Regions from separate parts of the Pararhizobium capsulatum DSM 1112 genome, predicted to be linked through region 2. Evidence: predicted binding sites of a transcription regulator. Region 2 holds the regulator's gene; each other region holds the start of a gene.
The links. Region 2 encodes LexA, which represses DNA repair genes until DNA is damaged. Its sites were predicted from a motif close to TGTTCNNNNTGTGTTCNG; they were not measured.
Positions count from the first base shown of each region.

Region 1 (3,284 bases), on a different contig from region 2:
GCTTCACTTTGCGGCGTTTGCCTCGCCATGTGACTGAGACCGGCGGATGATCCGGCAACAGGGCGATGACCTCGATGAGCTCCGGATGCAGGAGCAATCTTACTGGCCGACGCCAGTGATGAGACCAGGAAACATCGATGTCGTCTGATGCGGCGGCAATCCGGTGGAGGCTGCGCTCGGGCACATCCGATGCCACCGGGGCGACCCGGTAGACGCGCGAGCCTCGATTGCCGAAGACATCGATGAGGGGGACGATGTCTCTCGTATCCTCCTCAATCAGCGAAGACGATCTCTGGGTTTCCGCCAACGGCTCCGACATCACCGCGACCAGCGACAGCTTCTCGATACCAAAGCCCGGTTCGATCTTCTCCGTTCGGTCGCGAAACAGTTTGGTCAGCCAGGCAACATCGCGTGCCGGCTTGGCGGTCCCTGCCCGGATCGCCTGACGGGTGCCATCGACCTTCTCGACGATCAGATCGATGCGGCGGGCTCCGAGGCCTTGTCTCTGCAGCGCATCACAAAGCTGGACCACCAGCCGACCGACATATTTGTCGATGGTCTCGGCAGCACCGATCGGTTCTGCAAAGGATCGGCTCACCTCCAGAAACTCCAGACTGCGGATGGGATCGATCGGTTCGGCGAGGTGTGCGAACATCTGATCGAGACGACGCCCGATTTCCGGGCCAAACCGCAGAGCCAGGGGTGCGCGCGGCGTCGCTGACAGTTCCCCGATGCTCTGGAAGCCAAGTGTCCTCAGATCGCCAACGATCTTCTCGGGGAGCCGCAGCAGCGAGATCGGTAGCCGTTCCACAGCGCGGACAGTCTCGCCGCGGGGCACGACCACCGTTTCCCGTCTGATCGCTCGCGCACAGGCATGGGCGGCACCCCAGGTGTCAGCGATTGCTATCCGCGCCGTCAGCGCCTTGCCACGGAAGCGATTGGCAATCCCGATCAGCATCGACTCCTCGCCACCCTGCAGATGATCGGCGCCCTCGGTGTCCATGACGATACCATCCAATGCATCAATGGCGACGATCGGGGAATATTGGGTCAAGGCCCAGAGCGTAATGCGCTCCAGCGCCTGAGCATCGGCGACGGGATCGGCGTCGATCATCGTTAGACCCTGGAACAAGGCCTGAGCCTTGGCCGCCGCCATGCCCACACGAACGCCAGCCTTCCTCGCCGCGACATCCGCAGAAGACACCCATCGTTTGGCACCGCTCCTGGCGATCACGGCAATTGGCTGGTCAGCCGGCAGCGAGGGATCGGCTCGACGAATGCGATCCGTGGGCAGATCCGGCAGATAAATGGATACGACCCTTGTCATCACAGGCTCCAACGGCAAACTCGGCACATTCGCCCGCACGCGATCTCATCAACTCAAGTAACCAGCGCGGACGACCGACACCCGGAACGGGGAGTTCTTCGGATGGCAGAACGCTCACGCGCCACCGCGTCGTCGATGCCGTCGGCTGGCCAAAGTCGTTGGCCTCGCTCTGGCGTCGCCATCGTCGGACCGCAAGACCGATGGTTCCGGTCTTTTCCGCGGCCAGTTGCAGGCGCCTGGACGCCGTCATCGGCAATCGAACAATCTCCCCGACGACAGCGCCGAGGCCGCCGTACCCGAGCGCTTCCTGCATGTTTGCCAACACGTCCTCCTCCTTGTCGGACTCGACGAACACGACGCGGTTGGCTTGAAGACCGGCTTGCGCCAACGCCGGAAAGAACAGGTCCGGCCGTGTCAGGCACCAGACGATCTTGCCCCTGGTTCTGGCGGCGATGCCGGCGACGAACAGGGCGGCGGCCGCGCCATCGACCGTGCCGGTTCCCCCGCCCGCCACCTCATGCAGCGCGCCGTAAGCAAGACCGCCGCCTGGAAGCACGCCATCGATTGCCGGAACACCAAAGGGCAGCATCTTGCGAGTACGCACCGGGCCGCCTTCGAGATGCTGAATGCGGTCGCGAAGCTCCGAGATCGTGGCGTTGGTGGCGGTCTGCTGCATGGATGTCACAGGTCAAGGCACTTTCCAATTCGGCAAAAAGCGAATATGTTCCCTATTTGTTCCTAAGCCCTAAACGAGTCAACTGGGTCCCCGATCGATAGCGAGGCGTCGTACGAGGTCCGGACCAGAAGCTCAAGGGATTCAGCAAATGGAATCACTGCCGTAGGTGAAGGTGAGACCTGGGCATATTTTTTTGGAGCTTGATCGATGAGCTTGCTGACGTTGCGGGAGTTTCGAAGCCCGATCATCACGGCCGAATGCCGGGCGTGCGACCGATATATCGAGCTAGATCGGAAAACGCTCGTCAGGCAGTACGGCGCGAGCATCCGCTTCGTTGAACTGCGGCGTCGCCTGGCTGTCGGTTGCGAGAAGATGATCTGCGCTGATGGCGAAGATCGGTGCCAGACGCGGTTTCCATGCCTTCTTGAGGCAAACCTGACTTTTGAAGGGAGCAGTTCAGATGACCTGTAAATCGGACATGGCGATCCTGCCGCTGGACCGCACCCTCCAAGGTGGGGTTATATTCGGCCAGTATCCGGATGAAGCTGAACAAGCCGCCCTCGGGTCTCGACTCGATTTCTATCGAAAGGAATGCGACCTCGTCCGCTCCTACGTCGAGGCACTTGATGAGGACATGGTGGTCGTCAATTCCGTGAACGGCGCTGGCGACACCACCCACGGCTTGGCGCAACTCGCCGATGTGCTCTTGAACTTTGAGACCCTCATGCTGGAGCGCATCGGACAGCTTGAACTGGAACTGAAGATTGTCGATGGTACGGCTGATTTCTGCGAGGAAGAGGACTGCACATGTGCAATCTCTACAATCTGACATCGAACCAGCAGGCCATTCGCGACTTCATCGACATAACCCGATACCGCGAGGGTAACCTGCCGCCGTCGATCTCCGTGCATCCGGATCGCCAGGGGCCGATCATCCGCATGGACACCGAGGGTGAACGCGAACTGATCATGTCGACGTGGGGCATGCCGACGCCCGAGGAGCATCTCGACGGCAAGCCCGACAAGGGCGTCACCAATGTCCGCAAGACTTGGCTGCCCCACTGGCAGCGGTGGCTGGGTCCCGAGAACAGATGTCTGGTGCCGGCAACCGCGTTCTCCGAATATGAGCAAGACCCTGATCCAGAGACAGGCAAAAAGCCGCTGCGGTGGTTTGCGCTTAGCCAAGATCAGCCGCTCTTCATGTTGGCGGGTGTCCATACCCGCTGGCACGGTACCCGCGGCCCGATCAAGGCGCCGAGGCTTGGCGAGCATGACATCTAT
Region 1 covers NZ_JAUSVF010000003.1:64,656-67,939, reverse strand. The annotation lists gene QO002_RS25430 (Y-family DNA polymerase) at 1-1,327, opposite strand, end outside; gene QO002_RS25425 (ImuA family protein) at 1,248-2,003, opposite strand; gene QO002_RS25420 (hypothetical protein) at 2,464-2,832, shown strand; gene QO002_RS25415 (SOS response-associated peptidase) at 2,811-3,284, shown strand, end outside.
Region 1: the regulator LexA is predicted to act here: its motif matches at 2,050-2,067, upstream of QO002_RS25425 (ImuA family protein).

Region 2 (3,284 bases):
AAACCAAGCCGCAGAATAGCCAGCGCAATGGCAATCGGAATGCTTCTGCGCCGTATCCTGCCAATGATGACAACCGCGACCGTCGCAACCGCTACCGCCGCGACCATGACGATGGCCCGACGCCCGTTGGCTTTGGTGACGACATTCCGGCCTTCATGCTGATCGCGGGCAAGGCCTGATCCGTCAACGCTTGACGCTTTTTATTTGCAAGCCGCCTTCACTTTTCGTGCAGGCGGCTTGTTTCGTATCCGGCTACCGATCACCGGGTGACGGACGTCGCCGACCGAATGTATTTGGTCTTGAAGGGCGTTAACCGCCGACAATGACGAGCGCAGTGGTGAGCGGCGCAGACGCGGCGTGGGTCCACAGCTGGTAGCCAACCACGGTGCCCAGGATGGCTGACCAGATTGCAAAATCTCCGAAGCGAAAAAGGGGCTCTCTCATCGTCGTTCTCCCGAAGGGCTTTGTGACGTTCTTGATGGGAATATCGCCCCTATCGTTCACCGTTTAAAGATCGAAACCAGTGAACACTGCTTCCAGAATTGAACAATCAACTCGTTCGGGTAGAGTTGCAAAACGGTGACGCGTGTCGAAAATCGTGGTAGAATCCAATCATGAACCCGCGGCAATGCAGTTGTTACGGAGGATCGCTATGCATTACAGCCTTCAGTTCTTCACATGGACGCCAAAGCAGGGCGTTCATCAGGTCGGCTCTGCCGTGGAAGTGAACGCGATTAGCCCGAAGCTGGCAGCGACAACGCTTCTTGGCGTGCGCCTTGACGAAGCAGGTGCTGCTCGAAAGCTTGCTGTTCGCGTCTGGAGCGACAGCGACGACTGCAAGGCCGATTGCGCCTGCTACTATTATCATTGAGCGGCCAAACGGACAGCAGCGACAACGCCGCATTTTTTTCATGTGCCTTTCCGGAATTCACGTGGTTTTAAGCACTTGCGGAACACAAATGGAACATATAGTGTCTGTTCTTGATTTGTTTCGCAATTCCGGAGTGAAATGTCATGCTGACCCGCAAGCAACAGGAACTGCTGCTTTTCATTCATGAGCGCATGAAGGAATCCGGCGTGCCGCCGTCCTTCGACGAAATGAAGGATGCCCTGGATCTTGCGTCCAAATCGGGCATCCACCGTTTGATCACAGCCTTGGAAGAACGTGGGTTCATTCGCCGGCTTCCGAACAGGGCGCGTGCGCTCGAAGTGATCAAGCTGCCGGAGGCCTATTCGCCAAGTCTTCAGCCCAAGCGCGGCTTTTCTCCCAGCGTCATCCAGGGGAGCCGGGATGTAGCGCCGCCCCCCGCCAAAGCTCGCCCGCCGGAAACCAACTCCGTCAATGTGCCTGTGATGGGACGAATCGCGGCGGGTGTCCCGATCTCCGCTATCCAGAACAACACGCATGATATCTCCGTACCATTCGAAATGATCGGTGCCGGCGAGCATTACGCTCTGGAAGTGCGCGGCGATTCGATGATCGAAGCAGGTATCCTCGACGGCGATACCGTCATCATCCGCAACGCTAACACCGCCAGCCCCGGTGAGATCGTTGTGGCCCTCGTCGATGATGAAGAGGCGACGCTGAAGCGCTTTCGTCGCAAGGGTGCTTCTATCGCCCTGGAGGCCGCAAATCCGGCTTATGAAACGAGGATCTTCGGCCCGGACCGGGTGAAAATCCAGGGCAAGCTCGTCGGCCTCATTCGCAAGTATCATTGAGGCGCTCCGGCGTTCGCGCCTCAATCAAAGACGGGAAAAATCACAGCATTCGCGGATATTCCCCTTGCGATTTGTCTAGGATGATTCTAAACGCTCGCAACGGCCCGAGTGATCGGACCTGAGAGGCCTCGTGGCGGAGTGGTGACGCAGAGGACTGCAAATCCTTGTACCCCGGTTCAATTCCGGGCGAGGCCTCCAAATTTTTCCCGCCACGAAAACAAGTGCTTACGGCTGCATTTTTGCGGTTAAGTACTGGGTGGCTCAACATCAACATATTTTCGTTGCGAAAAACCTCTGCCGTCTGCGCTCCCAGTCGCGCTTGAGGCTTTGCATAGCCTGTAAATTTTGAAACTCGAGGATGCACCCTCCGCTTTTAACGTGCACTCCAAAACCAAGTCCGCACTCGTTCGAACTCTTTTCCTGCACGCCAGGCCCCTCCGCAACTTCTGTTGTTCATCGCCTGGGAGGAACCTTTGCCAGTCTGTCCCGTTGCCCTCTCAGTTCGACCGTGAGAAGGAGTTTGAGCGATGGCGACCCATTTGGATGAACGGGGCGACAGGGTTTCGAGCGTAGACGAAGATAGAACAGTCAAGGCGACCACAAACGAGGCGCGGCAGGGCGGACTGGGAAAACCTGTTTTTATCGTACTGATCTGCGGGTTGCTTTTGGCTATTGTCGCGTGGGCGGGTGCGGAACTGTTCGGTGAGAGCACCGATAATGACGCTTCAACCCGGACCCAGCAGACCACTCCGATGACACCCGCGGAAACTGGCGTCTCCAACAGCTAGGCCACGACTACCTCGCCGAGCAACGAAGCGCAGCAACCGGCACCTGTCGACAAGGATCCAACGCCGCAGACCGGCTCCGGTGATTAACGGCCCGTGAGGGCGTCAAACTAGACGGCGCGGCTTAGACCTATGGTATGCCCGTGTTTTAACGGGTGCTCAAATATCGCTGTCGCTTAAACCGAGCGGTAGCCTCTGTTGAGATAGACAAGTGCTTCCCTGGCCTCAGCAGTCTGCATCGCGACTACTTTGCCAAACAGCACCATATGCGTTGCGATGCGCTTGACGTCGATCACCTCGCAATCGAAGACAGCCATTGCACCGTTTAGCGAGGGCGCACCCGTCAAAAGCGTGCCCCAATCGCCGTGGTCGAACCGGTATTCAGGTTCGATGGGTTCGCGACCTGAAAATACGTTGGCCAACCCTATCTGATCGGCGCCCAGGACGTTGAGGGCAAAACAACCGCTAGTCAGAAAGATGTCATTTCGCACGTTGGCCTGGTTGAGGCACACAAGCAGGGTCGCAGGATCATCTGACACCGAGCAGGCGGCAGTAATCGTTACGCCGCGACGGGCCTCGCCCTCCGCTGTCGTCACGATATGGACATGGCCGGCAAGTTGGCTCATGGCGTCACGATAGGAAACGGGGTCGAGGGCAAGCGTCTGCAACACGAAACTCTCCGAACAATGTATGGCCTTACACATAGTCGTTGGCGGAAAATATGTAAGCGGCAAGTGCAGATCTGGACACAGCGCCGTGATCTTTTCCTTTGACCCCAAA
Region 2 covers NZ_JAUSVF010000001.1:2,638,375-2,641,658, forward strand. The annotation lists gene QO002_RS12870 (DEAD/DEAH box helicase) at 1-179, shown strand, start outside; gene QO002_RS12875 (hypothetical protein) at 310-444, opposite strand; gene QO002_RS12880 (hypothetical protein) at 653-871, shown strand; gene lexA (transcriptional repressor LexA) at 1,015-1,719, shown strand; tRNA gene QO002_RS12890 (tRNA-Cys) at 1,844-1,917, shown strand; gene QO002_RS12895 (hypothetical protein) at 2,247-2,507, shown strand; gene QO002_RS12900 (flavin reductase) at 2,681-3,208, opposite strand.

Region 3 (3,284 bases), 2.4 Mb from region 2:
GCGCCAAAATGAAGGAAAATCTGCTCTGCTGGCACTTGCAAACCGCCCGATCGCAGGCATTGCCGAGACAAGGAAGATATTGTCCCGGCAGAAGGCATGTCATCAGAGATCGATGATCGTGCCGCGGCCGTCGTTCCAGATACGCGGCTCCCGTCGCGGACGTGTGCTATTCGCGCGCGCTGTCGCACGAACAGGCTTGGGGGAGAGACGCGCCGAAACGGCACTTCCCACCATCAGCACGGCCACGATGCCGGCCAGGGCCAATCCGAGCGACGCCGTAAAGACGAATGCCATCAGCGTGAACGCGATGCCCGCGGCAGTCAGGAGAAAAGAGCGAATGCTTTGCATGTTCATCACCTTTCGTTACCCGGAATGTGGGATGGCCGGAGGAGCCTTGCAAGGGGCAGCGTCCATACGCATGTCTGCCTTGCGAAAATGGCGAAAGCCGGGCACAAAAGCTTCATGAATTCTACCATCGACCGACATCCTGCCCGCCTGCGGCGCTCCGTTCTCTGCGTTCCCACCGACAATGAAAGGGCGCTTGCCAAGATCGCCGCGCTTTCCTGCGATGCGGTCGTCTACGATCTTGAAGATGCTGTTCTGACTGACAGGAAGGCCGAGGCCCGCGCCATGCTGGCGAAACATCTGGGCGCATCTCGACCGATCGGCATCGAGATCATCATCCGGATCAACAGTCTCAACACCCTTTTTGGGGAACAGGATCTCATCGAGGCAATCGGACTGCAGCCGGATGCAATCCTGCTGCCCAAGGTGGAAAGTCCTCAGGACATTCAGATCGTCGCCGATATTCTGGCGGAAGGAGATGCGCCCGACGGCCTTCGTCTCTGGGCCATGATCGAGACACCGCGCGGTGTGTTCAACGCGGCCGCGATTGCCGAAACTGGCCGTACTCGTGGTGGCAGGCTCGATTGTTTCGTGCCCGGCCTGAACGATCTTCGCAAGGAAACCGGCGCCGCAGCCTTGCCTGGGCGGCAATATCTCGTTCCCTGGCTGATGCAGATCCTGCTTTCAGCCCGCAGTTGCGGCCTCGATGTGATCGATTCCGTCTTCAACGATTTTCGCGATGGTGAAGGCCTCGATGCCGAATGCCGCCAGGGCCGCGATATGGGTTTTGATGGTAAGATGCTGATCCATCCGGCCCAGATCCAAGCAGCCAACGCGCATTTCGGGGTCTCGCCGGAAGCCACAGCCGAGGCAAATGCGATCATCGAGGCCTTCGCTCTAGCGGATAATGCCGGCAAAGGCGTCATCAATCTCAGCGGGCGGATGGTCGAGAGACTGCATCTCGACCAGGCCCAGAAAATCGCCGCCAAGGTGAAAGCCATTCAACGCAAGGACCGAACTGCATGAAACTCTACCGCTTCCTCACCGGCACGGACGACGCCGCCTTCTGCCACCGCGTTACCGACGCCCTCAACAAAGGCTGGTCCCTGCACGGCTCGCCGGCACTCTCCTTCAACATCCAGACCGGTCAGCCGATGACTGGTCAGGCGATTGTCAAGGACGTCGAAGGTAAGGATTATCATCCCGACATGAAGCTTTCGGAGCAGTAGGGGCGGCTTTAGCCGCCCACATGCTCCACGCCGGCTTCGATCCGCTCCATGTCATCGTCCGAAAGACCGAAATGGTGGCCGATCTCGTGGATCAGCACATGGGTGATGATATCACCCAGCGTCTCCTCGTTTTCGGCCCAATAGTCGATGATCGGACGGCGATAAAGCGTGATCCGGTTCGGCATTTCGCCGGTTTCCATGGTAAAGCGCTCGGTGATGCCACGGCCCTCGAACAACCCGAGGAGATCGAAGGGTGTTTCCAGCGCCATATCTTCGAAGACGTCGTCGTTCGGAAAATCCTCGATCTCGATGATAAGATTGCTGGCAAGGGCACGGAACTCCTCCGGCAGATGGCTGTAAGCCTCCAGCGTAAGCGACTCGAAGGTACTGATTGTCGGCGCGTGACGTTCCCGCCAATCGCCTGTCTGGTCTATATGGGCCATGGATACTCCTTGCCCCTCATATAGCACTTTGCCCGGCTTTTTCGAGGGTTCGCATGCCCATGCACAGCCAAAGGAATAAATTCTCAAGATTCAATCGTTGACTCTTTTGAGAAGCTCTGGAATCAATAGGAACATAACAGGAACAAATTGAATTGGAGACAGTCATGGTTGGCACGGCCATGGCGCGTGAGCGGCTTTTTGCGCTCCGTGAAACAATCGCCCGGCTTGAGGGCAAAACGACACCTGAGCGTGTGGTCGCTCCTCCGATGGATGGAGCAACCCTTGAGCGAAAGACAACACGTCGTCTCAGTCTCGGGATTGCTGCGCTCGATGAGGCCCTGGGCGGCGGCGTGCCGCTTGACGGCTTGAGCGAAATCCGTTGCCGGCTTCTGGTCGATGCCGGTGCCGCCAGCGGTTTTGCAGCAGCATTGATGTCGCGGTTGCAGGCTGAGGAAGAAGAACAGCGCGGCCGATCGGCATCTCCGGTGCTCTGGATTGGCGAGACGGTGGCAACGATGGAAGCAGGCATGCCCCATCCCATCGGGCTCTTTCATTTCGGCCTTGCCCGTCGGAACTTCTTTCACGCCGCGCCGCGAAAACTCGACGAGGCGCTCTGGCTTGCAGAAAGCGCCGTGGAAAGCCGTGCTTTCTGCGTCATCATCTTCGAGGTCAGGGGCAATCCTGCTCATTTCGGCCTGACGGAAAGCCGGCGGCTCAGCCTCAGGGCCAAGGCGGCAGGCAAGCCTTTGATCGTGTTGCGGGCGGGTGGCGAAGAGGAGGCGAGCAGCGCCGCCTGTCGGTTTCTCGCCGAACCTGCACCTGCCCGCCCCCGCCCCTTGCCGGATGGTTCGGAGCTTGCAGGCAGCATCGGCAATCCTGTTTTCCGCCTGACCCTCGAGAAAAGCCGAAGCCCGGCTCCTTTTTCCCTGTTTCTGGAGTGGAATTCCCATGACCGCCGATTTGTTTTACTCGAACAACCGGAGCATCTCGCCGTCGACGCACCCGCGCATTCTGGCGCTCTGTTTTCCGCACCTGCCGACAGATCGGATCGCACGGCGCAAATGGGGTCCGTCCTGGCGTTCGACCGGGCGTCCTGAGGGACCGGCATTTGCCTGTGCCGGTCGACACGAAAACACCATGCGCCTGACCGCCCTCGACGAAAGAGCAGAAGCGATCGGTCTTCGCAAACATCAGGGCCTGACAGAGGCACGCGCGCTCTATCCGCAATTGGAAATCGAGGAGGAAAGCCCGGCAAAGGATCGCGACC
Region 3 covers NZ_JAUSVF010000001.1:285,820-289,103, forward strand. The annotation lists gene QO002_RS01345 (hypothetical protein) at 103-348, opposite strand; gene QO002_RS01350 (HpcH/HpaI aldolase/citrate lyase family protein) at 463-1,371, shown strand; gene QO002_RS01355 (DUF1737 domain-containing protein) at 1,368-1,574, shown strand; gene QO002_RS01360 (metallopeptidase family protein) at 1,583-2,017, opposite strand; gene QO002_RS01365 (ImuA family protein) at 2,182-3,114, shown strand; gene QO002_RS01370 (Y-family DNA polymerase) at 3,155-3,284, shown strand, end outside.
Region 3: the regulator LexA is predicted to act here: its motif matches at 2,145-2,162, upstream of QO002_RS01365 (ImuA family protein).